One region of the Desulforhopalus glucosivorans genome, then DNA from elsewhere that is predicted to be linked to it. Evidence: riboswitches for the same ligand, from Rfam matches in the RefSeq annotation. Region 1 holds a riboswitch; each other region holds the start of a gene.
The links. Region 1 has a riboswitch for cobalamin ahead of thiC (phosphomethylpyrimidine synthase ThiC). Riboswitches for the same ligand answer to the same signal wherever they lie in the genome.
Positions count from the first base shown of each region.

Region 1 (8,214 bases):
GCCTTTAAGGACATTTCCACCAAAGAGGATCTCGCCACCCTGCTTAGCTATGGCCTTGATTGCCTTTTGGTATGTTTTGACGCTCTCCTTGTCGATGAGTGGCCCCATGTGGTTTAGTTCAAGGAGGGGGTTGCCAACACTGACGCTATTGTAGGCAGTTATCAGGTGTTCTTTAACTGCTTTGTAGCGGGATTTGTGGATGATAAGACGTCTTGTTGAGGTGCAGCGTTGGCCTGTTGTTCCTACAGCTCCAAAGACGGCGGCCGGGATAGCAAGTTTTAGGTCGGCGTGTTCTGTGATGATAATTGCATTGTTGCCACCAAGCTCAAGTATGCTCTTACCCAGCCTGTCTGCAACGGTTTTGGCTGCGAGCTTTCCTGAATTAACGGAGCCGGTAAAAGAGATAAGTGGGATACGTTTGTCTTCCAGCAGCTTTTTGCCAACATTGTCGCGGTCACCGATAATAAGGGAGAAGATGCCTTCAGGAAGGTGATTCTGGTCAAGAACCCTTGCAATGATCTTATGTAGAGCAATCGCTGATACTGGAGCCTTGGAAGAAGGTTTCCAGACCGACACATCGCCACAGATGGCTGCGATCATGGCATTCCACCCCCAAACTGCCATGGGGAAATTAAAGGCGGTCACAATACCTACAATCCCTAAGGGCTGGTACTGCTCAAAGAGGCGGTGTTCAGGTCTTTCAGACATGGTTGTCATTCCATAGAGCATTCTGGACTGTCCAACACAATAGTCGCATATATCAATGAGTTCCTGGACCTCACCCAGACCTTCCTGGAGAGGCTTACCTGTTTCGTAGGATATCAGGGTACCCAGTGGCAGTTTGAAATCACGGACTCGCAAGCCTATCTGCCTGACTATTTCACCTCTTTGGGGGGCAGGCGTAGTACGCCAAGCTTTGAAGCTTTCTTCAGCTTGTTCGATGACAAGCTGATAATCCTTCCCCGTGGCCTTGGTGACATGGGCAAAAGTCTCACCGTCAACTGGTGACGTGACAGCTATTTTCTTTTTACCATTACTTTCAAGCCATTTGGTGCCAGTCGATGTACCTGACATAGTTTTTTCAAGGTACAGCTCATCAAGAAAATTCATTGGGCCCCCCGGTCCATAAAATTGTTTGTTTTATTCTATAATTATGTCAGCAAAATAGGTGAGAGTCAAGTGGAGTTGACTGATGTTTTATCTCGTCTACTGCTGGAGTAATTGCGCTCCAAGAAACATTAGGTATTCGCTTTAAGTTACTGACTGGTTGAAGAAATTGAATATTGTTGATGCGATTTCAGGACCAATACCCTGGACCTCGCACAGTTCTTCAATATTCGCTGTTTTTACACGTTTGAGGCTTCCCATGTGTTTGAGTAACTGTTTCTTTTTCTCCGTTCCAATGCCAGGTATTCGGTCAAGTTCTGATGTGAGTGTTGCCTTGTTACGCAGCTTTCTATGAAAGGTTACACCAAACCTGTGAGATTCATCACGAATTCTCATGAGATAGAGGATGATCGGATTATGGGGCAGCAGAACGATGGGGTTTTTGCGATCAGGTTTGTACAGTTTTTCACCTTCATCTTCCTTTTCTTTGGCTATGCCAATCCAATCAATATCTTTGGTAATACCAAGGTCTTTTGCCACGGCGAGTGCCATACCAAGCTGCCCCTTGCCACCATCAACCACAAACATATCAGGAAGGGTGTCCTCTTCAATCCCTCTTGTGAGTCGTCTTTCAAGGACCTCTTTCATCATGGCGTAGTCATTTGGCCCATCAACGGTTCGAATTTTATAGTGCCTGAAGTTGGAGGTGTCCTTTTCACCATTGGTAAAACATACAAGTGAGCCCACAGCTTGCTTGCCGCTGATGTTTGAAATATCCAGACACTCAATACGGTTTGGTGCGCGGTCGAGGTGGAGGGTCTTGCACATTGTTTTACTTAAATGTTCCCAGGAACTTTTCTTTTTCTCCTTTTCTTCAAAGACCTGCATTGCATTGGTATTCGCCATGGCTATGAGTTGTAATTTCTCACCCCGCTGGGGAATTTTTAGCTCGACCCTGGTGGTTGATTTATCGCTTAAGAATTCGCTGTGGAGGTCAAGGTCGCTTGGGCTAAAGGGGAGGAGAATCTCAGAGGGCACTACTGTCTCATCTGTGTAGAACTGGCTGAGTACCTGAGACAGGATTGAGGCGTCATCACCATAAGGGTCAGCGAGGAAGAAGGACCGACTGCCATTAATCAGTCCATTGCGAATAAATAACAGAGAGACAGTGACAGCGGCGTCTTTTCTAGCAAAGCCAAAGACATCCTGATTCATGGTGTGGCTTGCAGAAATGACCTGTTTCTCAAGTGTTTTAGATAGAGCGCCAACCTGATCTCTGAGCGTTGCTGCTTTTTCAAATTCGAGTGCTTGTGCGGCTGCCTGCATCTGCTCGTTTAATGATTTGATCAGGTCTCTGTTACGCCCCTCAAGCAGCATGATGATTTTTTTCACATGCTCCATATACAGCTTACGATCAGCATTTCCTGCACATGGTGCCAGGCATTTACCAATTTGACGATTGAGGCAGGGGCGGTCTCTTTTTTTCAGCTTGCCACCCTTGCAGTTTCGAAGAGGGAAAAGCTTTGCGATAAGACGGAGCGTAGACCACATGGCTCCAGATGATGAGTATGGACCAAAGTAGCGTGCCTTGTCACGGGACTTCCTTCTTGCCATATGTACTCTTGGCCATTCTTCCTGTACTGTAACCTTGATGTATGGGTAGTTTTTATCATCGCGGAGAATGATATTATATTTGGGTTTATGCTTTTTAATAAGAGAAGCCTCTAAGATCAGAGCTTCTTTCTCGGTATGGGTGAGTAGAACGTCAACTTTACTGACTTTTTGAAGCATTATGCTGGTTTTATTATGTTCGGCTGCTGAAAACCGTGCATATGATGACAGCCGTTTATGCAGATCCTTGGCCTTGCCTACATACAGGACTGTGGATTTCTGGTCCTGCATAATGTAAACCCCCGGTGTGTGCGGGGCTGATGATAGAATTGATTGGGGAAACATTGTGTTGTAAATAACCTTAGTAATTCTTTGTATGGATCTGTATTTACGATCAAAACGTAAATTTTTGTAGTGGTGCTGGCGAACGGTTTTGTTGAGAGTGATATGTCTGTGTTCACTTGTCTCACCTGGTTTACGGTACAACATTTTTCCAAAAAGGCTACATGCTTACAATTGCAAAATAGGGATTTACATAAATAAATTTTTCCTGTAATTTGCCTGCAGTAAAACTACATATCTCACAGGTGGTAACTGTTATGTTACTGAAAAGGGAATACGGTGAAAATCCGTAGCGTTGGGCCAGCGCTGTAAGCGGGGACAACATCTGCTATACACCACTGCTTTTTAATACTCAAAAAGTGGGAAGGTGCAGATGGAGGATGATCCGTAAGTCAGAAGACCTGCCTGTTTGAACATAGACTTTCCCGTCCGTAAAAAAGTCCGTATCACGCTTGCCGTGGTACGGACTTTTTTATTGCCCATGGGTGGGGTAACTGTATGGAGAATGCAATGAAAACACAGATTGAATTGGCAAATGAAGGGACGGTCACCGCTCAGATGCAACAGGTTGCAAATGATGAAGGTTTCAGCGGAGAAGAGATTAGGGATCGTGTTGCAAAAGGACATATTGTAATCCCTGGATGTGCTGTTAGACCCCACCAGAAAATAGTAGGAATCGGTAAAGGTCTACGGACAAAAATCAACGCATCTATAGGTACTTCGTCGGATATATCTGATGTTGAACTTGAGATCAGAAAAGCTCGTATTGCAGAGCATGAAAAAGTTGATACCCTGATGGAACTTTCAACTGGCGGGGATCTTGATGCAATCCGCAGATCTGTCCTTGGCAGCTGCTCTCTTCCTGTGGGTAACGTTCCTCTCTATCAGGCATTTGCCGAAGCCACTAAAAAGTATAGAAACCCCAATAAGCTGGATCCTGAATACCTCTTTGAACTTATTGAAAGACAACTTCAGGATGGTATTAGTTTCATGGCTATCCATTGTGGTATTAACAGGTTCTCCATCGAGAGACTTCGTAAGCAGGGGTTTCGTTATGGAGGCCTTGTCTCTAAAGGTGGTACCTTTATGGTTTCATGGATGGAATACCATAACAGAGAAAACCCTCTGTATGAGCAGTTCGACAGGGTCTGTGAGCTGATGAAGAAGTATGATGCTGTTTTATCCCTTGGAAATGGTATTCGTGCAGGTGCAATTCACGATAGTCATGACAGGGCGCAGATGGCTGAAATGATCATCAACTGTGAACTTGCAGAACTTGGTAGAAACATGGGTTGCCAGATGATGGTGGAAGGCCCGGGGCATGTTCCTCTTGACGAGATAAGCGGTAATATCATGCTTGAAAAGGCAATGAGCGGTGGGGCTCCATATTATGTACTTGGACCACTCCCTGCAGATACCGGTGCCGGTTATGATCATATTACAGCAGCCATTGGTGCTGCTCAGTCTGCGTGGCATGGGGCAGATCTAATCTGCTACATTACCCCCGCCGAGCACTTGGCACTGCCAACTGAAGACGATGTTCGTGAAGGCGTTCGGGCTACACGGCTTGCAGCAAGAATCGGTGATATTGCAAAATATCCTGAGAAGCGAGAGGTGGAAAAGAAGGCAGCCATTGCCAGAAGAGACAGTGATTTTGAAGAGTATTTCAAGCTTTCAATGTTTCCTGAAAAAATGACAGAGGTTCGTCAAAGTAGAAAGCCAGAGAATGAGTCCACCTGTACCATGTGCGGTGATTTCTGTGCGATGGAAAGAGGGCACTCTCTTTTTAAAGATGACATCGCAGGCGATAAGTGCTCTCAGAAAAAAGAAAAAGAACTGGTCACTGAAGAGTAACTATTTTTAAGGCTCGGTTAGAGAGGTGCTATTTTCTCTAAGTTCAAGGCTGAAAAAAGAGTTCGGGTATACTCATGCTCAGGTGCTTCAAAGATCTGAGCAGTGGGCCCGGACTCTACAATAATTCCATCTTTAAGCACCGCCACATAATCTGAAACTGCTCTGATTACCCTGAGGTCATGGGAAATAAACATATAGCTCATATTATGTTTTTGCTGCAGGGCGAGTAGTAGTTCTATGATCTGCTTCTGGATGGTTACATCAAGAGCAGATGTCGGTTCGTCGAGTATAATAAATTTTGGTTTAAGTATGATTGCCCGTGCAATGGCGATTCGTTGTCTCTGTCCACCAGAAAATTCATGGGGATAGCGACTGGACATTTCTTCATCTAAACCCACTTCATGTAATGTCTCGTTTACCAGGACTGCGCGCTCGGCACGACTCAGCTCGGGGCGGTGAACCTGAAGTCCTTCTTCGACAATTTGCATAACAGAAAGACGGGGTGAAAGGGATGAGAAAGGATCTTGAAATACTATCTGAAAATCACTGCGAAGTGGTCCCAGTTTTTTTTGGGAAAGACTTTGTAGATTTACCCCGTTAAAAAAAATATCACCAACACTCTGATTGAGTCGTAGCAGAGACATGGCAAGAGTGGTCTTACCGGAACCTGATTCTCCAACAATCCCGCAGGTTGTCCCTCCCTTTATCGATAAGTTAATTTTATTAACTGCCTTTATCGTTGTTTGTGACTTCTTAAACGGGTTTGCCCATTTATTTTTCTGATCAAAACTACAGGTTAGATCTTTTGTACTCAGTAGTATTGGCCCGGATGGTGCAGGTTGCTTTGTGCCTTGCGGTAGTGCCGAGAGTAGCGTTTTAGTATAGGAATGTTGTGGGTTCGTAAATATTTGCCCTGTGGGGCCGGATTCAACGATGCATCCTTCTTTCATAATGCAGACGTGGTCTGCCTGGTCACGCACTATGGAGAGATCGTGGGTGATAAGAAGCAGGCCCATGGCGAGCTCAATCTGCAGCTCTTTTATAAGGGTAAGGATCTGTGCTTGAATGGTTACATCAAGAGCGGTCGTTGGTTCATCTGCAATTAAGAGAGAAGGATTTCCTGCAAGTGCCATTGCAATCATCGCCCGTTGTCTTTGTCCACCCGAGAGTTCATGGGGATAAGAGCAAAAACGTCGCTCTGCATCGTCGATACCGGTTTTAGCAAGGTAATGGTAGGCCTGTTCACGCGCCTCTTTTTTATCAAACCCTCTGTGGAGCATGAGCGGCTCTATGAGCTGGTTGCCGATGGTGTATACCGGGTTAAGTGAGCTCATGGGCTCCTGGAAAATCATTGCTGCTTTGCTGCCTCGAATTGAGCGTATTTCAGCACTGGTAAGAGAAGATAGATCAACACCATCAATGGCGATGGTACCGGTTGATGATACATTGGTGCTTGTTTCAAGCAGGCGAAGAATAGAGAGGGCAGTAATTGATTTCCCAGAGCCGGATTCACCCGCGAGTACCAGTGTTTTGCCACGGTCAAGGGTGAGACTGATGTCAAAAAGAGTTTGGGTTCTGGTTTTGTGACCATTTTGGTCGTAACCGTTAAACCATAAATTGAAATTATCGATTTCGAGAAGCATTATTGGTCAGTGAGTTAAAACAACCGTAAAACAGTGTTAAAGGGTTGGGTGTTGATGTGATTAATCGATGGGCAGGATGGACGCAATTTCCTTATATACGATGTCATCGAGTTCCTTGAAAGAGGTGGTCATTCCTATATCATATTTACCTGAGTCGAGCAATTCGACTCGTACAACATTGCCGATCAGTATGACAGGACTTTGGCTTTCTGCCAGCTGTATTTGGACTGAAATGAGCGATCCCAGCAGGAGTGGTTTGTCATTTTCAAAGAGAATACCTCCTACACAAATATCCTTGCTTGTACCGTTGACTGGTGGTGTGCTGCTAAAATCCAACTCTTTAGAGAGAACCTGTTCCTCAATTTTCACTCGTATATAGCGTCGCTTCTCATATTTGTAATGGGATATACGATTCTTCCCGGCACCTTTTGAAAGATACATGGCACTATCTGCCATTTCAATCAATTCTTCCGGGTTTCCACTATTGAATGGGAATGAAGCAATACCTCCACTTATGGTAATCTTTCGTGTGGTACCAGAGAAGGAAAATTCATGTTCAGCTATTTTTTGTCGAAGTCGTTCTGCAAATACATAGGAGCTGATATTGTCTGAATGGGTAAGGAGAAGAATAAACTCTTCTCCTCCAAAACGTGCAGCAATATCACTATCTCGTTTTTCTTTGGCGATAATACCAGCGATTGTTTTCAGCACAGTGTCACCGCTATGGTGACCATAGTCATCATTTATAGCTTTAAAATTGTCTATGTCGAGAAAGAGTACGGTAAAATCCTCACTGTATCTTTTGGCAACAGCGACCTGCTGGCTATATACTTCATCAAAATAACTCCGGTTAAAAAGTCCGGTAAGGGTGTCGTAATGGCTTTTACGCACTGCATTTTCGTAGCGAGCAGTCTCAATGATGCGTGGGTAATCTAAAAAATGTGTCGTGTTCTGCAGGTAATCGCAGAATACGGTGGTGAGATTGACAGGTCGCCCTAATTTTGTCATCATCTCCTGGCGATGGTCAAGGAGGTTGCGCCAGTGTCTATAGCATTCAGACAAAGGTAGATCGACGTCACCTAAGAGATGAAACGTCTGTTGGATGGCGAGTGGCCCTTCCTCTTTTACGAGTATTTCAATGTTCTGGATAAGGGCATCATCATTTGGGCTTTCAGATCGTAGCTTGAGTAGATTTTGTCTGAGCATGGATTGCATAGGCCTCCATTTCAGGTTATCTAGGGTAAGGTTGCATAGCATTGGCTGGAATTTTATACCTCCTCAAATCATAATCAATCTTTGCCTGTCTGCATAATGTATTCGTAATATAGGTGAAATGTTTTTTTTTAGTCTGGTTAATCAAGTCTGACTCGCGCGAGTTGTAATCGTTTGGGTGATAATGAAATGTACTAAGGATATGGGAGAAGAGAATGGAAAAAAGATGTACATGGTGCGGTGAAGATCCCATATATATTGACTATCATGATAAAGAATGGGGAGTCCCACTGCATGATGAGCAAAAGTTGTTTGAATTACTTTGTATTGAGGGGGCCCAGGCGGGCTTAAGTTGGATAACAATCCTTAAAAAAAGAGAGGGCTATAGGCGTGCCTTTGATAATTTTGATAAGGAAAAGATTGTTCGGTATAGAGATGAAGACAT
Region 1 covers NZ_AP044854.1:2,426,896-2,435,109, reverse strand. Annotated here, with positions in the region: gene amaB (L-piperidine-6-carboxylate dehydrogenase) at 1-1,110, opposite strand, end outside; gene uvrC (excinuclease ABC subunit UvrC) at 1,252-3,063, opposite strand; cobalamin riboswitch at 3,287-3,483, shown strand; gene thiC (phosphomethylpyrimidine synthase ThiC) at 3,571-4,914, shown strand; gene ACX6CI_RS10535 (ABC transporter ATP-binding protein) at 4,932-6,557, opposite strand; gene ACX6CI_RS10530 (diguanylate cyclase) at 6,618-7,772, opposite strand; gene ACX6CI_RS10525 (DNA-3-methyladenine glycosylase I) at 7,985-8,214, shown strand, end outside.

Region 2 (8,214 bases), 380 kb from region 1:
CTGAGGGGCCTGTGGGTCAACCACAGGTTTTCCGGGAGCACCATTGTCGTCTCTTAATAAGGGGCATTTGCCTTGTTTCCCGGTGGAACAAGCCCAGAAATAGTGGCCCATTTTGCGGTTACTCTCATAACGGATAAGATAGCCTTTTTCACAATGAGGACATTGTGGACCAGACTCGGGACGGTCCATAAAGGCAGCCCCTGGTGCACCGTTAAAGTCTGAGCGTAATGGGCAGCCGTTTTCTTTACCTGTGGAACAGACCCAGAAGAATTTTCCCTTCTTATTTTTGGATTCAAGACGGGATAAGTGACCACCGCAGGGGCATCGATATACCTTGCCCATGACCTCTTCTGAAAAACGGGTGGCAAGGGCGTACTTCACCATATTGGACATTCGCTTGGTGAGCTCTGCAATGAATTCTTCTTTACCTAAATCTCCCTCACAGATACGGTCCAGAGCATCTTCCCATATTGCGGTCATTCCCGGGTTTTTTAAAGAGGGATGGATTTTATCAATTAACTCCCTGCCCCTTGGGGTGGAGATAAGTGTTTTCCCTTTTTTCTCCAGGTAGTTACGGTTTTGAAGTTCCGTAATGATGTTTGTTCTTGTGGCGGATGTACCGATGCCTGAATTTTCTTTGAGCCTGGCTTTAATGACCGGATCATCGACGAACTTATGCACCTCGGTCATTGCCACCTGTAAAGAGGCCTCGGTAAATCTGCTTGGGGGTTTGGTGAATTTTTGTTCCTTATCCACACTGGTAATGGTAATGGGATCCCCTTTTTGCATTTTGGGCAGTAATTTTTCCTTTGTTTGCTGGTCGTTTAAAACCATCCAACCAAGAGATTTAATTGAAATACCGCTACCTTTCCACTTCTCCCCATTTACTTCAATTTCAGCACTGCTTGAGTAGTATTGGTAGTCTGGGTAGAATTGTTTGAGAAAACGTTTGGCAACAAGCTGGTAAATATTAACTTCTTCAGGGGAAAGGTTCCTTGGTAACACTTCAGTTGGAATGATACCATGGTGAGCTTCCGCACCTTGCTTCTTGGTATTCCAGGCAGGGGACTGCAGTGTTATATCTGCATCTGCTGCACCTTCTATTTGCTGTTTTCTTAGACATTCAATGATTGAAGGTGCATCTTCAAACATTTCGTTTGGTAAATACCTGCACTCGGTTCGCATATAGGTCAGGACCTTATGCCGTTCATACAGACCCTGGCCGATCTCAAGAGTTTGTTTAGGAGAATAGCCAAATTTATCCTCAGCTTTTTTTTGCAGATCAGAGAGTAAAAAGGGAAGAGGGGGCTTTTTCTTCTTAAGAGTATCCTTTTTAGTAACAACAACGCCAGGGGCACCTCGCATTTTCAAGGCGAGTTCATCCCCAATTTTTTCATTTACAAGGCGGCCTTCAGCATCAAGACCCTGGGCAAGTTCATCTGGCTCCCATGTGGCAACAAATGTACCTTCTTCGTGCTCAACATTAGCCCGCATGACCCAGTAGGGTTTCTTAGTAAATTGCTCTACTTCACGGTCGCGGTCTACCACAAGTGAAAGTGTTGGGGTTTGAACCCTGCCTGCTGAGAGGACAGTATCAGGCTGGCAGGCAGCAAGGGTGAGTCCACGGGTAACATTAATACCAACGAGCCAGTCCGCATTGGATCTGCAGATGGCGGCGTTTTTTATATTTTTAAATTCGTTATTATCCCTAAGATTTGAAAACCCTTTTTTAATGGTACGAATATCAAGAGCAGAAATCCACAGTCGCTCGGCAGGTCCTTCGTAGCCAAGAAAATCTAGAACCTCATCAACAATCAGTTGTCCTTCACGTTCAGGGTCGCCAGCATTAATGACCTTGTCCGTATTTTTTAAGAGGTTGTCAATGATCTGCAGTTGATCGCGGGTACGGGGAATTGGTTCGAGAATCCAGTTTTCAGGTATTATGGGTAGGTCTTCAGCTTTCCATCTTTTAAACTTGGGATCGTAGGCATCAGGATCAGCCTGTTCGAGGATGTGACCGATACACCAGGTACAGATGATATCCCCTTTACAGGAGAAAAAACCTCTTCCACGGCTTTCGATTCCAAGATAGGTTGCGAGATCTTTGCCAACGCTTGGCTTTTCTGCAATGAGTAGCGTTTTTCCCATTAATTACTCTTGTTATACCGGAGTTGTTTTGTGCTTCAAAGAGCTCTATATATGCAAACTTTTACGGGGAGTTTGCCTGATTCGCCAACTGAATTATGTAAAACATATTATACGTATTGTAACGTCAATCGATCGACTTTCCTATCCCACTTAGCAAAAAAAATCATCTAAAATTTTGACATAGAGCGAAGCTGTTCTACAGGTAACGACTCTTTTCTTCAATTGAACTAGAAGAGTAAAAGAGTATGGTTACGGATGGAGTTATAGGAGCAACACTGATATCGCCTATCTTTGGTATCTCCAGTATATCTGCAGTGCAAAGTTATGATTTTTTGCATGGCTTATCGAAGTAAAACTTAATTTTAAAAAGGATAATGATGGGATTTCTTTTACATATTCCAGTCATCATGAGTTTTTGGCTGCTGGCAGCTCACTTTATGCGTGATGGACAGACGATAGTAGTTGTTGCAGGACTTCTTTTCCCTTTGATGCTTTTCTATAAGAAAGGCTGGGTGGTACGTGTTGTCCAAGTGGCCCTTGTTTTGGGAGTTGTTGAATGGATCAGGACTCTGATGGTAATACAGGCCATGCGGGTTGAACATGGTTTGCCCTGGGGTCGTCTTGCTATCATTATTGGGGCTGTTGCATTGTTTACCGGTTGCTCAGCGTTGGTGTTTTTTCACAAATCTCTTAAAAGAAAGTACGGTTTGTGATGAGTCTTTTAGCAAGTGGTTCGCGTACATTCATTTTAATAAAGGAGGGTGTTGATAAGTGGATAGTTTTATAAACGCATTTATTGCATATTTTGTGATTGTTGACCCCATTGGTGCTTCGCTCATTTTCAATGCCCTGACAAAGGGGAACGATGCAGGCTATTGTCGTAGGATGGCAATTCGATCAGTGAGTTTGTCACTGCTTCTGGTCCTCTGCTTTGGTTTTTGGGGTGTGGGACTATTGACAACCCTCGGTATTGAGATGGAGTCCTTTAAGATTGCCGGTGGTCTCCTGATTTTCTATGCTGCCTTTGGAATGATTACTAAACCTGATAGTGCCAAAGATGATGAGGGTGATTTAACGTATGATGATATTTCTGTTTTCCCTCTTTCCATCCCCCTTATTGCAGGACCTGGTTGCCTAACTCTTACAATCCTTCTGTTCTCAGGGGTTCGTGAACAAGAAATATCCTTTTTGCCATTAGTTGCAGCTGTTGTTATAATTTATGTTTTGACCCTCATCTGTTTTTTGTTTGCAAAACCGTTGGTGCACCTTGTGGGGCAGACAGCAAACGATGTGTTCAAAAGACTGCTTGGAGTGCTACTTGCCTCTCTTGCTATTCAATTTATTGCTGATGGTGTGAAAGGTCTCATGTCTTAGCTTTTAAGCTTTTTTAAATATGCCCGATAAACGAGATAAGTCCCCTAATGTCTCACTACGTTCACTTATCTGGAAGTAATGTTACGTTCGCAATGTTAAAAGGTTCTCCCGTTTTCTCGGAGTCTAGGCGACCTGTTTTTTGACAGCTTTTCTGGGGTAAGATACTGATAAGAAATGAAATTGTATACACTACGCAAGCATCGTTGAGTTGTGGCATTGCTTGGCAGTGCGCCTGTTGTGGGTGTAAAACGCACCTTATCCTTCAATACTCGTGGGATATCCGCAGCGCTGTGATGGGTAGTGTTTATTGCACTACTACGCTGTTGTATTGAAAATCACAGCTTCCTGTCATACAATAAGAGAACAGTGAATGTTAACATATATGCCTGATGTGGGCTCTTTATAATCCTGCAGTTGCAGTCTGTTAACTGTAGAATTTATGTAAGTGAAGGTTGAAGCCGAACCACCTCAGGATGAGGAGGTTCGGCTTTGTCTGTTGCGGCTGTTGGTTTCTCTGTTTCATCGTATTGGGGTGGAATTTCATTACGTTAACTCAATGTAACAGGAGGCTTCTAATGGATATCAAAAATATTCTTCTTCCCTTTGATGGTTCTAAATACTCAATGCATGCCGCTGAGTATGCCCTTGGTGTTGCAAAACTCACAGGGGCCCATATTAATGTAATATATTGTGATGATTGGCAATTACATGGTTCCGAAGTGTCCGATGACGTTATTGAGCAGATCCGAGACAACAGGAAGATAGCTGTGAAGGATTGTCTGTTAAAAGCAGGTGCTGTTTTTTCCGGAAATGGTCCGGAATATACTCTCGAATCAGTCTCTGGCTCACCGGGAGAGGTGTTGACCGAGCGTGCTAAATCAAAAGAATATGATTTGATCATTATGGGCTCCCATGGTCACTCAAATATTGGCGGCCTCTTTTTAGGCAGTGTAACCCATAAGGTGCTTAATAAAATATTTTGTCCGGTTTTGATTGTTCCATGAAAATGATTCTCGTGCACAACGAAAAACAATACTACTTTGTAGGTGATTGATAATAAGTGAAAAAAGCTTGACTTGTTTCTGAAATTACGGTCTTCTTTAACAACTTTCAGGTGCATTAAGATGCTTAAAAGGGAATCCGGTATAAGTCCGGAACGGGCCCGCCGCTGTAACCGGGGACGAAAACCACATATAAGTCACTGGCATATGCCGGGAAGACGTGGTGATTAGGATGATCCGGGAGTCAGAAGACCTATCTGAAATTACATTGTAGAGTTTTCCTCTGGACAGGGACACTACACAAGAGACGAGGATATCAGGGAATCCCGGATCATTTTATATGATCCGGGATTTTTTTATTTAAACAGGTTGGTCAATTATCTGGGAGATTTGCAATGAAGAAAGGTTGGTGTGGTATAACCGCAGTACTGGTTTATTTGTGTGTTTTCTCTGTCTCTGCATTTGCTTCCGGTGCTAAAGGGATCCCTGGTTCCGGAAAAAATGCCATAGTTCTCGCAAGTTTTGGAACGACGGTTCCGTCTGCTGTGTCATCAATCATTAATATCCAGGACGAGGTGAAGAAGGCATATCCCAAGACGGAAGTACGCATGACCTTTACTTCAAATATTATTCGCTCTGTATGGAAAAAACGTCAGGCAGAACCGCAAAAATGGCTCGATCAGGGAATCCCTGAAGAGATCCTCTATGTGAAGAATTTTATCGCAACAATAGGTGATCTTTTAGAAGATGGATATACCAATATCGTGGTACAGCCAACCCATATGTTTTTCATGGAACAGTCCCATGATCTTCAACAATATGTAAACGGCCTTGCTTCTATTCGAACCATGAAAAAGAAGTGGAACCCAATTCACTCAATTGTCATGGGGCGTCCTGCCCTTGGTATGCCCGGTGACGTTTATCCCTATCATGACGATGTGGATGCAGTTATAAAAACCCTTGAAGGGGATGCTCAACAGGCAAAAGAAGAGAATGCTATTCTTGTCTATATGGGACACGGCAATGAGCACTGGTCTACAGGTATTTATGCTGAAACTCAGAAAAAAATGCGTGAAGCGTATCCGGATGTAACTACTTTTGTTGGTGTTGTAGAAGGTTCTCCTGCAATCACTGATTTTATAGGTCATTTAAAGTATGCTAAGACCCAAAAAGTATTGCTGAAGCCATTTATGATAGTGGCTGGTGATCATGCCACCAATGACATGGCAGGTCCTGAAGAAGACTCTTGGAAATCAGTTTTAACCAAAGAAGGTTTTGATGTGAATCCTGTATTGGAAGGACTCGGGTCCAATACAGAGTTTGCCAAAATTTTTGTTGATCACATCGCTGATGCAGCAAAAGAAAGAGGTATCCACCTGAAGTAGTAGTATGTATCACCAAGAACAAGGATGGTCGTGAGCCCGGCCATCCCTGTTCGCCCTCTGTCCCCCTCCCTTCTTTATGCAGTTTCTGTAATTGTTAATTTTTTCAATTTAAAAACAATAAAAACGCAAAAAAAAGCCACAAAATTGTTGACATGATCAGTCTTTCGTCTACATTACCGCCAATCTTATAATCTGAGTGTAAAGGAGGCTTTTGTGCGTAATCATTGGAGCAGTAGGTTTGGTTTTATTCTGGCAGCTGTCGGTTCAGCCGTAGGTCTTGGAAATATTTGGAAATTCCCATTTATTACGGGGATGAATGGTGGTGGTGCCTTTGTGTTGGTGTATCTCGTTGCCATTATGTTTTGCGGTTTACCAATTCTCATGGCTGAGTTTCTCATCGGTCGACATTCACAAAAAGATGTTGTCGGTTCCTTTCGTGAATTGACTCCAAACTCCGTTTTCTGGAAAAGCATAGGGTGGCTCAGTCTTGCCTCAGCATTTATTATTTTATCCTATTATGGAGTAGTTGCCGGTTGGACCCTTGATTATCTGTTTACATCACTTAGTGGCGGTTTTGCAGGCCATGATCCCGAAACGATTTCCGGTATGTTCGGTGCCCTTGTAACAGATCCTCAACGTCAACTTATCTGCCTTACCGGTTTTATGGGACTTTGTCTAATTGCGGTAATCAGTGGAGTTAAAAAGGGAATCGAACGTTGGAATCGTGTGCTGATGCCGACTCTGTTTGGAATCCTTATCGTTATGGCAGTGTATGCGATGACCACCAGCGGAGCCGTTGAAGGGTTGAAGTTTATGCTCTACCCCGACTTTTCAAAACTTACCATTAACGGTGTTCTCGAGGCCATTGGCCATTCGTTTTTCACCTTGAGTCTTGCCATGGGAGCCATGATTACCTATGCAAGTTACATGGATAAAAAAGAGGCTATCTATCCCGTTGCTATTCGAATTGCATTTCTTGATACTCTCGTAGCTATCATTGCAGGTCTTGCTATTTTCCCAATTGTTTTTTCTGTGGGAATGGAACCTGGAGGTGGACCCGGCTTGATTTTTAAAACCCTTCCACAGGTGTTTGCTACTATTCCATTGGGTGGTGTTTTAGCGGTTCTCTTTTTCCTTCTCTTAGCTTTTGCAGCTCTGTCATCAGCGATATCTCTTCTTGAGGTATTGACCGCATTTATGATTGATGAGAAAAAGTACGACAGGAAAAAGGCGACCATTTTTATGACTATTGCAGTCTACCTGGCAGGTATTCCTTCTGCATTGTCTTATTCAACTTTGAGTAATGTGAAGATAATAAAAGGAATGGAAGTGCTTGACTCCCTGGACTATGTAGCGAGTAACTTTATGCTGCCAATTGGTGGTCTACTGATTGCTATTTATACAGGTTTTATCTTAGATAAGAAAATTGCACAGGCAGAAATTACCGATGAAGGAAGTCGTTACCTCACCACCTTTAATATCTGGTATTTCACCATCCGTTATATTGCTCCGGTTGCTGTATTAATTGTTTTTCTCACAAAGATTGGTGTGATCAACATGTAGTTTGACCGATCCCATCCTTCTTCAAGGTCGCTGACAAGGGTTTTTCAAGCCGGGTCTAGCGACCTTTTTTTTTGTTGATCATCAGATGTTTAGTTCTACTTCTACCCACCTTTTATTGTAACTTCCTCTCTCTTTATGATCCACAGATTGACCGATATGTGGGAAATCAAAAAAACAGATGTTCATTATTTTGTAATGAAAATGAAGGCGCATATTTGTATCTGAGTGTTTTTTGTTATACGCTTTTCATAGAAGGATAATGAGTGCATTGGTTTTAAATGTGCAGATTTCTAATGTTAACTTTACCAATGAAGGATTGAAGAGATGTTCAAGAAAATGACGATTAAAGTGAAACTGCTGGCCACATTTATTCTAGTTAGTTTAATCCCTCTCGCTTCTGTAACCTATATTGCAATCGAAAAAGCCAGTGACGCTTTGCAAGCTGAAGTTGTCTCCAAATTTGCGGCTGTGCAGGAAACAAAACGTAACCACGTTAAAGAGTATTTTTCCCAGTTAAATTCAGCCCTAAGTATCATACAGACTGATCCATATATGCAAGCTAGTATGCGCACCTTTAATGATGCCTATGTTGCAGCAGGCAATACAGTTGATGATGATTCATGGAGGACTCTTGTTGAATTTAAAGAAGCGTCTATAAAAAGCATGGTAGAGCAGTATGGCTTCTACGATCTGCTTATGATTTCAATGGAAGGAAACCTTATATATAGCACTGCCAAAGGGGC
Region 2 covers NZ_AP044854.1:2,809,638-2,817,851, reverse strand. Annotated here, with positions in the region: gene ACX6CI_RS12200 (DNA topoisomerase 3) at 1-2,148, opposite strand, end outside; gene ACX6CI_RS12195 (hypothetical protein) at 2,523-2,861, shown strand; gene ACX6CI_RS12190 (MarC family protein) at 2,920-3,522, shown strand; gene ACX6CI_RS12185 (universal stress protein) at 4,098-4,526, shown strand; cobalamin riboswitch at 4,618-4,798, shown strand; gene ACX6CI_RS12180 (sirohydrochlorin cobaltochelatase) at 4,919-5,908, shown strand; gene ACX6CI_RS12175 (sodium-dependent transporter) at 6,122-7,471, shown strand; gene ACX6CI_RS12170 (methyl-accepting chemotaxis protein) at 7,796-8,214, shown strand, end outside.
Region 2: linked by a shared signal. The riboswitch ahead of ACX6CI_RS12180 (sirohydrochlorin cobaltochelatase) and the one ahead of thiC (phosphomethylpyrimidine synthase ThiC) in region 1 are both predicted to bind cobalamin.

Region 3 (8,214 bases), 1.7 Mb from region 1:
CCAGTTTACCGGGAGGAAAGCCCTGTCCGGCAAACCATACGACATAGGGCTCAGGAAGATCGACAAGACGTCGTCCACTATATTTACCAAATGGCATCGTGGCCTTACTGAGTTCAAGTAATTCATTATGATCAAATTGAATTTCTTTTGTCATAGTTTTGTTCAGATAGAACTGCCGTCAACACCAGCTTCTTCAAAGGATGCCATATCCCGCATCATAGCACAACTCAGATCAACCAGATTCATAGTAATGGCTGCACCTGTTCCCTCACCAAGACGGAAATCAAGATCGAGCACAGGCTCTATACCCATAAAGTCAAGGGCACCCTTCTGGCCCACTTCCACTGATTTATGCCCTGCGACAAGATAGTCTTTTACTTCAGGACAGATAAGATAGGCAAGCAACCCCGCAGCCGTTGAGATAATACCATCGAGCACCACACAGCAACCTTCTGAAGCCGCGGCTAAAACTGCCCCGCAGATTCCACCTAACTCATAACCACCAACAGTCCTTAATAGTTCAAGACCATCACTACCATCAGGTTTATGGAGCATAAGGGCCTTTTCAAGGACCTCCTGTTTTCGTTGGAGTCCCCTGTCATCAACACCGGTGCCACGACCAACTATATCTTCAACCGCAATACCTGTAACGGCACAAACTATAGCTGTGGCACTGCTGGTATTTCCAATACCCATTTCCCCAAGGCCAACAATCTTACATGGTTGTTGTTTTTGTTTCTCATAAAAACATTCAGCACCACGTACGATAGCTGAAATGGCTTGATCCAGACTCATTGCATCTGTTATGGCAAAATTCTCAGTCCCATGGGCCACTTTTTTCTGCATGAGAAGCGGATGATCATCAAAAATAGTGTTCACCCCCATATCCACCACAGCAAGATCAATATCATACTGCGCGCAGAACACATTAATAGCAGCCCCGCCTTTTAGAAAATTTTCCACCATCTGAACAGTAACCTTGGCTGGAAAGGCAGAAACACCCTCTTCAACCACACCATGATCACCGGCAAAAACAAACATCCTTTTACAACCAACTTCCGGCTGAAGAGTTTCCTGTATGGTGCTGATCTTAACAGCCAGTGTCTCAAGACGACCAAGTGCCCCTAGGGGTTTGGTCTTTAAATCCACCTTTTTTTGGGCTTGGTCGGCAAAGCTCTTTTGAGTGGCTGTAATATGTGCAGTTAACTCAGCAATTGGCGCTGGTAGAGCAGCCTCAGCTTTTTCTACCTTAAAATTGTCTGGACGACTCATCTCTTGCTTAACGTCTACATCACAACCATCGTCCATCATGACGACGCATTTCAATCTCTCACCGTTTAAGATAGAGGGCAACAAGTCCTGCACTTGACCCGGTTTTACTATTCGCTCAATTAAAAGAGAGACATCTTCATGGTACTTCTTACAAAAGGTAAGCCCCTTTTCCATATCAGACCGCTTAGGCCCGTAACTGCCCGTGACCACAAGCTCCTTATAGTGAATCAGATTGAGAAGGTTTGTATCAATCTCCTCATTTTTACTGAGACCGCTAAAAAAGGCCAGACGTCCACCCTTACACAGTTTTGTAATGCAAAGACTAAAGGCAATATGACTTGCACAACAGTTTATGGCCAGATCAAAATCAGCAGCAGTAGAGTCCTTACATAATTCAATGGAGTTTTTCTTCGCAAGATCTGCAAGCAGGCTAATCTTCTCCTCACTCTGCTCAATAACGGTCACACCACAGCCCTTATCTCGCAGCATAAGGGCGGCAATAATCCCCACGACCCCACCGCCATAGATTATTGCTCGTTCTCCACCCGCCGGCTTGACCATGTCAAGAGCATTAATGACACAACCGGCAGGTTCTGCAAAGGTGACAAGTTCAGGCTGGAGATTTTCCGGAACAGGAATAAGACTCTTTTCAGGAACCACAACATGACTTGCAAAACCACCATCGGAGTGAAAACCGATAATCTTCATTTCTTCACAAAGATTTTCTCTGCCACTCAAACAATAGCTGCACGTCCCACAGGACTGTCCCGGCCAAACCGTATATATTTTGCCATCACGTTCATCGATACCAGCAATCTCATGGCCCAGGACACGGGGGAGTAATAAATCCCTATGCCCCTGCTGCCACATCTTCGCATCTGTCCTGCATATGGCACAGGAGAGCACCTTTAATCGTACCTGTCCAGCGCCAACGGCAGGAAGAGAAGAAGATTCTTCAACAGTTAAAATGCCTGTTTTTTCCAGTATCAATTGCATTGTTTTCACGCTAAGAAAGGTTCTTCAGTAATAACAAGCTTCATAAGCTGTAAACCTTGGGTTTCCAGACGTATCTTGCTGCAGCGTACTTTTACTTCCTCAATACTCTCTAAAGGAAAAACAGAAGCCTTATTCATGGAGCAGTACTCAAAACCTGTCTCCAAAAAACGAATATACTTCTCACCCTCTTTAACGATGAGCAGTTCGGTTGCTAACACCTCAGCCATTACCAAGAGCCTCCAGTTTTGCGCGTCCCTTATCAGCGTCACGGTTCTGCACAGAGACCCACCCTTCAAGACTCTTCATTGCCTGACCAGACAAGAGTAACTCCCGCGCTTTTTCTACGCCGTCCTGTATAGTTGCCACTTCATTTTTAACATAAAAGATCAGACCGCTATTGAGGATAACAGCATCGTTTTTAGCTTCAGTCCCTCTTCCTGCAAGAAGTTCAAACATATGCTTTGCAGCTCTATCCCGGTTCCGTTCTGAAGAGATTAAATCCGCACTATGCAGACCTAAGCCAACATCTTCAGGCATAAAGGATAGTGGCTCTATTATGCCATCTTTCAACTGAACCCCAACGGTTTCACCGCAAACTGAGCCCTCATCCATACCCTTATCACTGCCGTTGATTGAACCGTAGACAACAAGGGCATCACTGTAACCGATGGCCTGCATAACCTCTGCTACCGGTTGTAATAGAGATGGTGAATAGACACCTCTCACGGCTACTTTTGGAAGACCCGGATGGGCAAGAGAGGCTGCAATATTGAGTGGGGAGCCAAAGCATATCTGGGAAAGTATCCTACCAAGAGCCATGGGATGTACAGTGGGGCTCATGCCATTAAAAAGACCTATACCCGCCTCAACCACACTTTTTTTAACAAGATCCACACCGCACTCAACATCAACTCCGAGTAGTTCTGCCATATCAACAGTTCCACAGGATGAAGTAATGGCTCTTGCCCCGTGACGGGCAACTTTTACACCACCTGCAGCAGCCACAAGAGAGGCCGCAGTGCTGATATTGAAGGTCTTAAAGGTATCCATGCCGGTACCGCAATTATCAACAACTGCCAAATCACCAAAATCGACCTTTTCAGTATCCAGCTCATATACAGCCTTCCAACCGCCGGCAACTTCCTGGGCAGTTTCACCTTTTGCAGTAAGTGCTGCTAAAAAAGCTCCCTGCTGCATCTCGGTAACTTCATTACCAAGCACCATGGTAAAGGCATCATAGGCGCTCTTTTCCGAGAGATCCTCACCTCGAATCAGCTGTCCAATACAAGCTCCAAGTTTTTGATTTTTTTCCATATCCATAATAGTACCTCAATAGTATTTTGTCGTTGCGTCATGACAAAACTCAAAACAAATAGATCAGGATACGGGAAAAAGAAACTTCATGAGGTAGATCTCCGTATCCGCGACGGCATAATCCACTGGGCTGAATCTACAAAAAACAGCACAACGATTATTCACAGACACAGAGTATCTCCAGTGGGTATACTCTGATGACAGCAGTGAAATTGCTATCATAACAGGCAGGCTTTCTGACTTACGGATTATCCTGCTTGTAACCGCCTTCCCGGACTTTCCAGTGACGACCCGGGCAAAAATCCCGGGATGAAGAAGCCAACAGCTCTTCAGTTACAGCAGCCTCCGTATACAGCAAGGACTGGCTTGTGACGGACTCACACCGTCTTTCCTTTTAACGTTGTATGCACCTGATAAAATTCTTATACCATCTTATTCCAGAAATTCAACGGCTTTATAGGGTGATGGTATTAAAGTAACTATTTCTACTGATTTGACAAAATACTATATTATAAAGGATTCCCTGTGCTAGAATAGACACAATATGTCTAGAGATCAGAAAACAAAACAGATAATACAAGGAATGTATGTTCAAAAATAAATTCATCCTTGCAACAGTCTTATTTCATCTATTTTTCACGAGTCTTCCTGCCACCTTTGCTGCCGAGACAGAGCCCGACAAGACCGCAACCTCAATCGCCACTCCCCTTCCATCGATTGCTCAAATAGCCCTCACTGAGCAAGAGAAACTCTGGATTAAGGAACATCCTACAATCACAGTTTCCAACGAGTTTGACTGGCCTCCATTTGATTTTGCTCTTTCTGGCAAGCCCTATGGCTTCGGCATAGATTTAATGAATCTACTCTCAGAAACTTCAGGGATTCAATTTGAGTACATTAACGGCTATACCTGGGACCAACTGGTGAACAAATACCAAAGGGGAGAAATTGATCTTCTACACTGTTTATCAATTACTCCTGAAAGAGAGAAGACCTCACATTTTTCTCCCCCTTTTTATCATAGTAAAAACGTTCTGATATTGCGAAATGACAGCCCACTTACTCATAACCTAAACGATCTTGAGGGAAAGATTATTGCGCTACCTAGGGGCTGGTCATCCATTGAATTTTTCAAGAAATACTATCCAGGCATCCATATTGTTGAAGTTGCCAGCTCCAGGCAAGCCCTCGAATATGTTGATCAGGGAAAGGTCTATGCTACAGTCGAACAAAAGGAAATAGCTCAATACTTCATGAGTAAATTTGGATTTTATGATTTAAAACTATCCGAGTGGATTGAAGATGTTGAACTGCAAAAAACATCATCCATGCACTTTGCGGTTTTAAAAACTAATCCCATTCTGTTTCAAATCCTTGCAAAAGCGCACAATAGTATCCCGCCCCAAACCCTGGAATCATTAAAACTGAAATGGTTCAGCCGGGATGGCAGAGCAGTTGGTAAAGCGGATGTAGGGCTTACTCCTGATGAAAAGATTTTTCTGAGTGAACATTATTCAATCAACTATTGCATCACCCCTGAAGCCATGCCTTTTGCCGACATAAAAAACAGTCAGGTTTCGGGCATGGCAACTGATATGTTTGATTTATTTTCAGAAAAGCTGAACATATCATTTAATCTTGTTCCCACCACCACCTGGCAAGAATCCCAGGAAAAATTTAAGAAAGGGGAATGTGACATAATTCCCATGATTACAATGAACGAGCAACTTGATAGACAAACCAATGTTACAAGTCCAATACTCAAGTTTCAGACAGCTATTATAACCAGGGAGGAAGAAGGTTTTATCGCGGGACTCCAGCATTTTGTTGGCAAAAAACTTGCAGTAGTACAATATGATCTCAATGAGAACAATATCTCATCGCTCTACCCGCATATTTCAGTGTTACCTTACGACAATGCCCAGGAATGTCTGTTACACGTTTCAAACAAAACCAGTGACGGAGCACTCCTCGCACTGCCTGTTGCAGCTCATTATATCCGTCACCTGGGCCTTACCAACCTGAAGATTGCTGGATATTCTGGTTCTGAGGGCACAATACGAATACGGAGCCAAAAAGACAGGCCCTACCTCAACTCAATAATGAGTAAACTTATCCGTTCAATCCCCCAAGACGATATTGACTCCGTGTATCAAAAATGGATGTCTATCCGCTTTGACACAAAATTTGACTACACTGCCCTTTGGAAGTTTTTCTCTATATTTTCAATCATTGTTCTACTTATTCTCCTCTGGAACAGACAACTCTTTCACCTTAATAAGAAGATTGCTGAAGCAAACAAGAAACTACAAGAACAGAGCAAGGAGTTACAAAGGATCTCAATTACAGATGTACTGACCGGGCTATACAACCGACGATACTCCGATATCAAACTAGAGGAAGAAATCCGCAGAGCAACCAGATACAAGGGTAATTTGTCACTCATAATAGGTGATCTTGATTTCTTTAAAGAGGTTAATGACACCTGGGGACATCAGATCGGTGATACTGTACTACAAGCATTTGCAACAATACTTACTGAAAAAACGAGAGACTCAGATGTCGTCAGTCGTTGGGGTGGAGAAGAGTTTCTTATTATATGCCCGGAAACTGATATCCAGGGAGCGCTGGCAGAGGCAGAAAATTTAAGGCAGGCATTTTCTAAAATATCATTTAAAGATGTGGGAAAACGAACAGCCAGTTTTGGGGTTGCATGCTATTTCCCTGGAGAGAGCAAAAGCAGTTTTATTCAACGGGCAGATGAGGCCCTTTACAGGGCAAAAAACAATGGCAGAAACAGGGTCGAATCAGCGAAATAAAACTCCTGGGAGTCGAAAGAATACTATCAACACTAAATGCAAAGAGTTTACTTCGCTGCCCTCTTCTCTTCGTTGCTACATGACACTGCGCCCCTTGCTGGACAAGCAAGGGGCATTATTCCATAAAGAATCGTCGCCTTTTATAGATTAAACTTTTCAATCAAGACTTTTAAGCTCTGGGAAAGGGCGCGCAACTCCTCCGCATTTTTTTGCACTTCGCCAGTATCAGAAGAAATAATACTCACGGCCTGGTGAACTTCAGAAATATCTTCAGAAATCTGTTGAGAAACAGAAGAACTCTGGGCAACATTCTCTGAGACCTCACCTATCCCCTCTCCTGCCTGGACAATATTAGTTGTAAGTTCTGTCATTGTTTCACTCTGCTCATCGAGAGAAACAGCAATGGTAGAGACAATGGAGTCAATTTCCGTAATGATTGAAGAAATCTTCTTAATTCCTGTGACCGTGACATCAGTGGATGACTGAATACTCTCGATTCGTTGTTTAATTTCACCGGTCGCCTCTGCAGTCTGCTTGGCCAGGTCTTTAATTTCATTGGCCACAACAGCAAACCCCTTTCCTGCCTCCCCTGCTCTTGCAGCCTCAATGGTGGCATTGAGGGCAAGAAGATTTGTCTGACCGGAAATATCTGTAATTGTCTCTGTTACCTTACCAATATCCTGTGCGGCACTTCCAAGAGCATCAACTTTCTCGGTTATATCTGATGCCTGCATGACTGCATCTCCAGTAATGCCCTTGGCATTCATAGTCGCCTGCTGAATTTCACCAACAGTGGCACTGATCTCCTCTGTTGCCGTGGTCATCACATTGACATTGGCCGTCGCCTCTTCTGTGGCAGCTGCAACTGATGTCATATTCGAACTCATCTCCTCTGACGCAGCTGCGACCCCCTCTGCCCTTAATGCTGACTCGGTTGATCCTGTATCAATTTTTGCAGATATTCGTGTCAAACTTTCAGAAGAAGAATTGAGGTTAACACTGTTCGTGTTAATATCCTTGACCAGGGTTCGGACGTTGCCGATAAATGAGTGCATATATGCACTTAATTCAGAGAACTCATCCGTTACAGCCGTTCGGAATACGGCCTTACACTCAGAGCAGGATTTAAACTCCCCGGATAAGATTTTTGGACATTGAATATTGGTTGCAGCAGAGCCGGCTTCTTCCCAACAGAGACCTTTTTTCCCATACATCGAACAATCTTTTTTCCCACAACCCAACATTTCAGAACAGTTAACCTCGGAAATGTTGCTCAGATCAACTTCCTGAGATAAGTCTCCAGTACTTGCCTGCTCCAAAATTGTGGTAAATTCCTTGATGGGTTTGTCGATGAGTTTAACAAAGAGAAAATAGACAAATGTCTGGATAAGGATGAGCGCGACTAAACCGGCAATTATAGAGTTAAAAGCCGTTTTTCTGGCTGCAGATAAAATACCCTCAATATCTTTTGGAATAGCTATGAGACCTACACTTTCACCGGAATAATCTTGAAGAGAGACATAGGCTGTCATGAATTCCCTTCCATCAATAACACTTCGTACCGTTACTATCTCATCGGCTCCCATAACATCTTTAAAAAGGGGATAATTCTCTTTCTTGAGCTTAAGATCATGGGTTTTTGCCTGATACTTAAACCCCTGTTCATCGGGAATAATCAGTGATAAATCAAAACCCAGGGATGCCTTTATGCCGTTAAAAAACTTATCGTTAAGCGGGGCGCCAAATTCAACAGATCCTGCATGCTTTTCACCCAGATATTTTACAGGAACAACAGCTCGAACAGACAATCCTG
Region 3 covers NZ_AP044854.1:727,766-735,979, reverse strand. Annotated here, with positions in the region: gene ACX6CI_RS03190 (DUF3820 family protein) at 1-154, opposite strand, end outside; gene cobT (nicotinate-nucleotide--dimethylbenzimidazole phosphoribosyltransferase) at 163-2,268, opposite strand; gene ACX6CI_RS03180 (hypothetical protein) at 2,274-2,495, opposite strand; gene trpD (anthranilate phosphoribosyltransferase) at 2,488-3,588, opposite strand; cobalamin riboswitch at 3,792-4,011, opposite strand; gene ACX6CI_RS03170 (transporter substrate-binding domain-containing diguanylate cyclase) at 4,170-6,401, shown strand; gene ACX6CI_RS03165 (methyl-accepting chemotaxis protein) at 6,542-8,214, opposite strand, start outside.
Region 3: linked by a shared signal. The riboswitch ahead of trpD (anthranilate phosphoribosyltransferase) and the one ahead of thiC (phosphomethylpyrimidine synthase ThiC) in region 1 are both predicted to bind cobalamin.